Regions from separate parts of the Ammoniphilus oxalaticus genome, predicted to be linked through region 1. Evidence: riboswitches for the same ligand, from Rfam matches in the RefSeq annotation. Region 1 holds a riboswitch; the other holds the start of a gene.

What was found. Region 1 has a riboswitch for thiamine pyrophosphate ahead of tenA (thiaminase II). Riboswitches for the same ligand answer to the same signal wherever they lie in the genome.
Region 2: another riboswitch for thiamine pyrophosphate. It lies ahead of thiC (phosphomethylpyrimidine synthase ThiC); the one in region 1 lies ahead of tenA (thiaminase II).

What each region holds. Positions count from the first base shown of each region.
Region 1 is NZ_MCHY01000011.1:95,389-99,590, forward strand. It holds gene BEP19_RS15675 (ABC transporter permease) at 1-510, opposite strand, end outside; gene BEP19_RS15680 (ABC transporter ATP-binding protein) at 500-1,270, opposite strand; gene tenA (thiaminase II) at 1,245-1,952, opposite strand; TPP riboswitch at 2,191-2,293, opposite strand; gene BEP19_RS15690 (thiazole biosynthesis adenylyltransferase ThiF) at 2,326-3,342, opposite strand; gene BEP19_RS15695 (thiazole synthase) at 3,339-4,106, opposite strand; gene thiS (sulfur carrier protein ThiS) at 4,109-4,202, opposite strand, start outside.
Region 2 is NZ_MCHY01000008.1:745,522-749,723, forward strand. It holds gene BEP19_RS10080 (ABC transporter permease) at 1-135, shown strand, start outside; gene BEP19_RS10085 (GNAT family N-acetyltransferase) at 242-667, opposite strand; gene BEP19_RS10090 (hypothetical protein) at 800-1,327, opposite strand; gene BEP19_RS10095 (H-type small acid-soluble spore protein) at 1,546-1,725, shown strand; TPP riboswitch at 1,783-1,895, shown strand; gene thiC (phosphomethylpyrimidine synthase ThiC) at 2,057-3,820, shown strand.

The DNA of each region.
Region 1 (4,202 bases):
TAACGCTTGGGGTATTTGGACTTTAAAAAAGATCTGTCTACTATTCGCTCCCATTGTTTTCATCAGATTAACCCACTCTTGATTGGTCGCCCGCAATCCATCAACCCCTCCAACGACAATCGGAAAAAAGGTGATCAAAATAGTAACGGCTACTTTTCCCCAAATCGAGTAACCAAACCACATGATCAAGATCGGCGATAAAGCAACAATTGGAATCGTCTGCGAAGCAATCACAATCGGATAAAGCACTCTTTCGCCGATTTCTGAAAAATGGATCAACATTGCCGCCCCGACCGCAATGACAATCGACAAAAACAAACCGAGAATAACTTCCCACAGCGTCACAGGCAAATGTGTAAACAAGAGTAGTTCCCAATGCTTTCCTAATGCCGCAAAAATGCGACTTGGCGGAGGTAAAATAAACACTGGCACATTCAACAGTCGGACAATCCCTTCCCACGCTAACCCAAACGCAACTGTGATGATGAGTAAGAGTCGACTATTTTTCATTGGTTTCCTTCTTAAATAACAACTCGGTTATTTTTGAACGCAGTTCAATAAATTCTTTCGTTAGATGAAGATTATTTGGCCTCGGTCGTTCAAACGGCACAACAATTTCTTGAAACGGGCCTGTCTGGCCTTTTTCCATGATAAAAATTCGATCCGACAAAAAGATTGCCTCTTCAATATCATGCGTAATCAAGAAGATCGAACGTCCCCATTCTTGCCACGTATCGGTCAACCACAGCTGCATTTCTCGACGCGTAAACGCGTCAAGGGCGCTAAATGGTTCATCTAACAATAGCAAGTGATGCCCGCCAAGCATCGCTCGCAAAAAGGAAACCCGCTGTCTCATACCTCCTGAAAGTTGGTCGGGAAAAGCTTGAGCAACGCCCTCCAAACCAAAGGAAGGAAGATATTCATGTACCTGCTGCTCCGCTTCCTTGATTCGAACACCCTGGATTTCCAATGGCAGAGCCGCGTTTTCTGTAATCGTTCGCCACGGCATTAGCATATCCTGTTGCGGCATCAAGCTCACATGTCCTAAGCGTTCGTTCGCTCCACCGTTAAACTCAATCTCTCCGCTGGTCGGTTGATAGAGCCCGGCCATCAATTTGACGACCGTGCTCTTTCCGCAACCGCTTAACCCAACCAAACTAACAAATTCGTTCTCTTTGATTTCACAATCATGCTGGGAGAGAATCGTGGTTCGCTCACGTTCCGAATCGTATGTGAATGATATATTATCGAACTTGAGTAACGTTGCCATTAGCCTTGATCTCCGCTGGCCAGTCATGTCCGTGGTATGCCATATCCCAGAACATATACTCAAATCGAGATGTGTTCAAGAAAATTTCTTCTAGAACAGCCAAGTCACGCTCAGGCTTTCCTTCACCCGCCCGATCGATAAAACCGATCAACCATTGGGCTAGATCGCCAAACTCCTTGGATGAATACGTTTTTACCCAATCACCATAAAATTCATGTTCAAGTGATTTTGGATTCGTTTCCGCCAAGCGCGCGCCAATTTCCCAGTAACCCCACGCGCATGGTAAGACTGCGGCAGCTATTTCTTCAATTGTGCCGCTATAGGCCACATGTAACATATAGTGCGTATACGCAATGTTGGTTGGTGTGCGGATCGTTGACTCTAACTCTTCATTTGAGATGCCAAAACGCGCCGCATATTTACGATGCAAATCCATCTCAAAGTGCAATGTCTCATGGAGCAACTTACTAAACCAGTTGGCTGTATCTAAATCACGCGCTTTTGCCGCTCCAAGAGCAAACATTTTCGTGTAGTCGACCAAGTATACATAGTCCTGCTTCATATAGAATTCGAATGCTTCACGATTTAACGTTCCGTCCCCTAGACCTCGCACAAACGGATGCGCATGCTTTTGTTCCCAAATCGGCTTTACCTTCTCATGTAATCTTTCTGAAAATCTCATTTTATTTATTGCTCCTTTCGGTATCACACCATTTTATAATAGATTCATGCCATGACATCTGTGGATTCACTCACCTAGAACAGCAAGATTATTCGAGGACTCTAATGGCAAATAAAGAAGCCGCAATCACCCCTTTCAAATCCGTAAATTCACGTTCATATATGCATCAAACAAGAAACGATTGAATAAAAAATGCCACTTTCACAAATTGAAAGTGGCAAGATACGCACATGCATCATGTATTTTCTCACCACTTCCCTTCGCTGTTTTTATACAGATCAGGTTCAAAGGGTCGGAATTATCATTCCATCTCAGACCTTCGGACTCCCCTAGTGGATCTATCTATTCAATTAATCTAGTAATTTCAAGACGATTACCCTAAAAATCGATGATAAAGCGTACGCGCCTCAGTAACATCTTTTGTGCCATGCACGAGAACTCTGCCATCTTGAAAAATCGCTAAACGGTGCGCGCCTGTTGATAACGATACGAGATATGGATTTTTTTCTATCTGGCCGTGAACAGCAAGTGATTGGGCCAATTGCTCCAGATCCCTTTGCATCGGAACAGGCGGACGAATTTGAACCGTATCCCTTCCGCACAGCACAGCTGTTTTCGTATGGTTTGCTTGGCTCAAAAACGGAAAACTTGGCTGTTTTCCGCAAGATGGACAATCATCTTTTTTTAATTTATCGACTCGAATCGTCGTGTGTTGATTCGTCCATAAATCAAAAGACAGTAACGTGGGACGAACCGCATCAAAGTCTTCTACTAATATTTTCATCGCTTCTACCGTTTGATAGGCGACAACCATTTGCACATTCGGACTAATGATTCCCGCAGTATCGCACGTCGCTCCGCCCATCGGCACACTTTCTAGCAAACAAGACAAGCACGGTGTTTGTCCCGGCAGAATCGTATACGTTAAACCATAACTTCCAATGACAGCGCCATAAATCCAAGGAATTCGATACTTTTGCGCCGCGTCATTAATCAATAAACGTATATCAAAATTGTCTGTGGCATCCATGATTAAATCAACGCCTTCGACAAGCTCATCAATCTCTTCCGTGGTTACGTCGGTAACTTTAGCGATAATCTCCACTTCCGAATTCACTGCGCTCAATCGATTGTAAGCCGCAATTGCTTTTGGCATCCGCTCAGTTGCGTCTTGCTCTGTATAAAGCTGCTGCCGTTGCAGGTTGCTCCACTCTACATAGTCCCGATCGACAATCGTCAATTTTCCGACGCCTGCCCGAACGAGCGTTTCAGAGGCTCCTGTCCCTAACGCGCCCGCTCCGATCATAAGGACATGCTTCTGAGATAACTTACGCTGTCCTTCTTTACCAATGGGTTGAAATAATTCTTGCCGTGAATACCGATCGCTCAAATTGTGCTCAACCCTTCCAGTGGACTACTCGCAGAAGCATATCTTTTTCTTGGGATTCGCCCAGCTTCATATCCAAGTCGTCCCGCTTCAATTGCTAGTTTCATCGCTTTTGCCATTTTCACTGGATCTTTTGCCCCGGCCACTGCTGTATTCAGCAACACACCATCAGCTCCCATTTCCATCGCGATTGCCGCATCAGAAGGCGAACCAATCCCGGCGTCAACGATAATCGGCACAGTCGCTTGCTCAATGATAAAACTTAAGTTTAGCGGGTTTATGATCCCCTGACCAGAACCGATTGGCGACGCGCCAGGCATAACCGCATGGACCCCAAGCTCTTGTAACCTTTTTGCCAACAAGACATCGTCTGAAGTGTAGGGCAATACCGTAAACCCTTCCTCTAATAAAATCTCAGAGGCCTTCAACGTTTCGATTGGATCAGGCAGCAAGGTCTTTTCATCACCGATGATTTCGACTTTAATCATGTCGCACAATCCCGATGCCCTCGCTAACTTAGCAATACGCACCGCTTCCTCCGCAGTAGAAGCGCCCGCAGTATTCGGCAACAAGGTATAGTTATTCACGTCCAACATCTCTAAAAAGTTAGGCTGACTAGGTTCATATATGTTCATTCGGCGGACCGCAAATGTGAGAATCTGAGATTCTGAAACATCTACCGCTTCCTTTTGAATTTCAAAACTTTCAAACTTCCCTGTGCCTAACAGCAATCTAGAATTAAATTCATAGGGTCCAATGGTTAACATGTTCATCCGCCTCCCACAAAGTGTACAATCTCAATTCGGTCACCATTCGTCAATCGTGTTTTAGCATGTTGATCTTTTTCAAGTATGCTCGCATTC
Region 2 (4,202 bases), on a different contig from region 1:
TCTAGAAACTCAATGCGCTTAGATTTAGTCATGGCGGGGATCGTCGTGATCGGTCTGGCGGGGCTTGCCCTTGATAAGGCCGTTGGACAATTGGAAAAGCGAATCAATCGCGTGTGGGGAAGAGCGGAGCATTAGCGCGCCTTCACTACTGACATGAGAAAACCCCCATAGGTAATCGAAGAGAGGAACCTAAGGGGGTTTTTGTCGTTGTTGAAGACAGGCTCAGAGAAGGTCCTTGTGTCTACAGCTGTTTTGTAAGCGCCACATGCGGAATGCCATCCTCCATGAAGACTTCGGAGTTCGTAACGTAGCCTAATTTGCGGTAAAAACCTTCCGCTTGCGTCTGTCCATGGATTAAAGCTTTCGTAAACCCTTGTTCCCGGGCGATCTGTTCCAGCGTTTCGATGATAACTTTGCCCAAGCCGTGTTTGCGGTAAGGGGCAAGGATGCAAATTCTTTCCAGTTTTGCCTGGTCTTTGATCGCGCGAACTCTGCCCGTCCCGATCGGTTGTCTTTCATCGCTATAAACTAAGATATGCTCAGCCTCCGCCTCGTGTTGATCAAATTCCACCTCCAATGCTACGCCTTGTTCTTCAACGAATACCGTTCTTCGAATGGCAAACGCGTCTTCTAATTGTTGTTTCGTTGTTACCCGATTGACGTCCATTTTTAAACCTGCCTTTCTAGCAAAAAGAAGCCTTGTCCTATCGTAAACGATTATTTTAGTGTATGTAAAGGCGGTCAAACAACCGCGTTGAAAGGGGGGGGGGCTGTTTGACCGCTAACTACTTTATTTCATTCATTTCTTACGTTTAAAGTTGCCATAATCAATGACGACCATTCCCCCTTTTTTATTTAAACGGGTGTTCGAGCCTTTTAATTTCTTCGATCGACTGAACAAATCATCCGTGATGATCCCTCTTTTTTTAAATCGTTTTTCTAATTTCTTTAATTTTTGTTTGTTTTTCTTCGTGTCGGGGACTATTTGATTGATCTTATCCATTATCAGCCAACCTGCGCCATTTTCGCGGATTTTAGCCAGATGTTTTTTTAAGTTACGTGGGGCAGAGCGATAGATTTTGATCTCTCTCTTATTATCTCGCAACCCCTTTTCATTGATGGCTACTTTTAACACCGACTTCTTCGTTAGATCGTACACGAGACGTTTACTTCCTTCTCCCATGACCTCATACGGCAAAGCTAATTTATGCTTCATTATTTTTAACCGTTCGGATTTATCCTTCGGTAAGCGATTCTTTTTAACTTTTTTTATCCATTGCGCAATAGACTTACGATCACGTCGCCGTAGGATTCTGGAACGAGCCATTTCCGGGCCACCTCCCGATCGTTTTGGTCCAATTATATTAAGAAACTTCTCAGATTATTTTATTATTTTTCAGGTAGATGGGAAGCGGCGCATGAACCAAGATAAGAGTGGACTTTTGCAAAAATAGGACGGCTTTACGACGCTCAGTTGTAAAAGTATAAAAAAATGGGTGTTGGAAAAGATAAAGGCTGTATTGAAAATTAAGGAGGTTAGTTAATATGGATAAACAACGAGCGATGGAGATCGTATCTTCAGAAGTCATGGCGCATGTGACGCACGAAGGAAAGCCTGTTTACATCCGCGAAGTAGATGGTCAAGCGCAGACTGCTAGCGTCTATCCGCTAGGCGAGCCTGAAAAGGAACAAGAGGTGCCATTGAGCAGCTTAATTGAGCAATAGGAAAAATATGCTTGTCAAAAGTTTAGTAGCGCGCTAATATAGTTGTTGAGCAACTAAATAGCCTTACACGGGAGCTTAGGGAACTAGGCTGAGAGGATAACGTTAATCTGTTATCGACCGTTGAACCTGAACTGGATAATGCCAGCGGAGGGATTAGACAAGCATTGTTGTGTTTAATGTTTTTTACAACATGGGTCACAATCAGTATCTATTCATCCGCATGAATCTATTCATGCGGATTTTTGATTTTATTGTGATCGATTAAGTCATCTTCCGCCTCCATAAAGGTTCGAAATATTTTGTATTTTCGAAAAAATAGGAGGTTTTTTTCTTGTCAAAATCTACAGAAACTTTGGTGCAAGTAGCAGAGATCCAGCAATTCCCTAACAGTAAAAAGGTGTACATTGAGGGCTCAAATCCGAGTATTCAGGTCCCGATGCGCGAGATTTCGTTGAGCGATACAACGAAAATGGATGGAACAACAGAGCCAAACGATCCGCTTCGCGTTTATGACACGAGCGGTATCTATACGGACCCAGACTATACCGTCGATATCCAAGAGGGATTACCCGCGTTGCGTAGACAATGGATTCTAGAGCGCGGTGACGTTGAAGAATATGAAGGTCGTGAAGTGAAACCCGAAGACGACGGTTTAAGAGGGGCAAATGAAGAGCGCCAACAAGTGTTCCCAGGCCTGACACGTAAACCATTAAGAGCAAAAGCGGGCAAAAACGTGACGCAAATGCACTATGCGCGTCAGGGAATCATTACGCCTGAAATGGAATTTGTCGCGATCCGCGAAGGGGTAGAAGCTGAGTTTGTTCGTAAAGAAATTGCGGAAGGACGAGCGATCATTCCTTCGAATATTAACCATCCAGAAGCGGAGCCAATGATTATTGGACGTAACTTCCACGTAAAAATTAACGCGAACATTGGTAACTCAGCAGTAACTTCTTCCATTTCAGAAGAAGTAGAAAAAATGACATGGGCCACGCGTTGGGGCGCTGACACAATCATGGACTTATCCACAGGTAAAAATATCCACACAACACGTGAGTGGATTATCCGAAACTCTCCAGTTCCGGTTGGCACGGTCCCAATTTACCAAGCGTTGGAAAAAGTAAACGGTGTTGCTGAAGACTTGAATTGGGAAGTGTTCCGCGACACATTGATCGAACAAGCGGAACAAGGCGTTGACTACTTTACGATTCACGCGGGTGTCTTGTTGCGCTATGTGCCATTAACGGCTGAGCGTGTGACGGGTATCGTTTCTCGCGGTGGTTCAATTATGGCCGCATGGTGCTTGGCGCATCACCAAGAAAGCTTCCTATATACGCATTTTGAAGAAATTTGCGAAATTATGAAAGAGTACGATGTTTCCTTCTCGTTAGGTGATGGACTTCGTCCTGGCTCGATCGCAGACGCAAACGACGAAGCGCAATTTGCTGAACTAAGAACATTAGGTGAATTAACAAAAATTGCGTGGAAACACGACGTGCAAGTGATGATTGAAGGACCTGGACACGTTCCGATGAACAAGATCAAGGAGAATATGGACTTACAACTTGAACTCACGCACGAAGCGCCATTCTATACACTAGGCCCGCTAACCACAGATATCGCGCCAGGGTATGACCACATTACATCCGCAATCGGAGCCGCGATGATCGGTTGGTTTGGAACGGCGATGTTGTGCTATGTCACGCCGAAAGAGCACTTAGGCCTGCCGAACAAAGATGACGTTAGAGATGGAATCATTACGTACAAAATCGCTGCTCACGCCGCTGATTTAGCAAAGGGTCACCCACGCGCTCAACTTCGTGACGATGCTCTATCCAAAGCTCGTTTCGAATTCCGCTGGCATGATCAATTTAACCTATCGTTGGATCCAGAAAGAGCGATGGAGTACCACGATGAGACATTGCCTGCAGAAGCGGCAAAAACAGCTCATTTCTGTTCCATGTGTGGACCGAAATTCTGCAGCATGAAGATTAGCCATGATATTCGCAACACCGCTGAACACCAAGAGGCTGTCGATGGCATGAAGGAGAAATCGAAGGAGTTTAAAGAGCTGGGTAGTAAGATCTATATCTAAAGAAGATTGATATGTAAAAACCTAGGAGGGGATTTTGCCAATGAAGGATGCCGGTATCATTACGAGTGAAATTAGGAAGTTGGAATCTCGCATAGCAGACTTAAAAGCAGAACTCCTCGAGCTCCAAGCATCATGCGCCCATCAAATGGTTAGTAACGAGTTGACAAGTACATGCGCGCGTTGTATGAAATCCGAAAGTCTCTATTATTAAGTAAAAAGCTGACCTCTTTGGTCAGCTTTTTTATAACTACGGATATACATCCATTTTACGTCCGATTCGCCACTAAAATTTTCACTCGCATGCGATTCGATTAGTGATGTATAATAAAAACGATTATGCAACAGATCAGTATACTTTTTTGAATGGAAAGAGAGTGGAGCG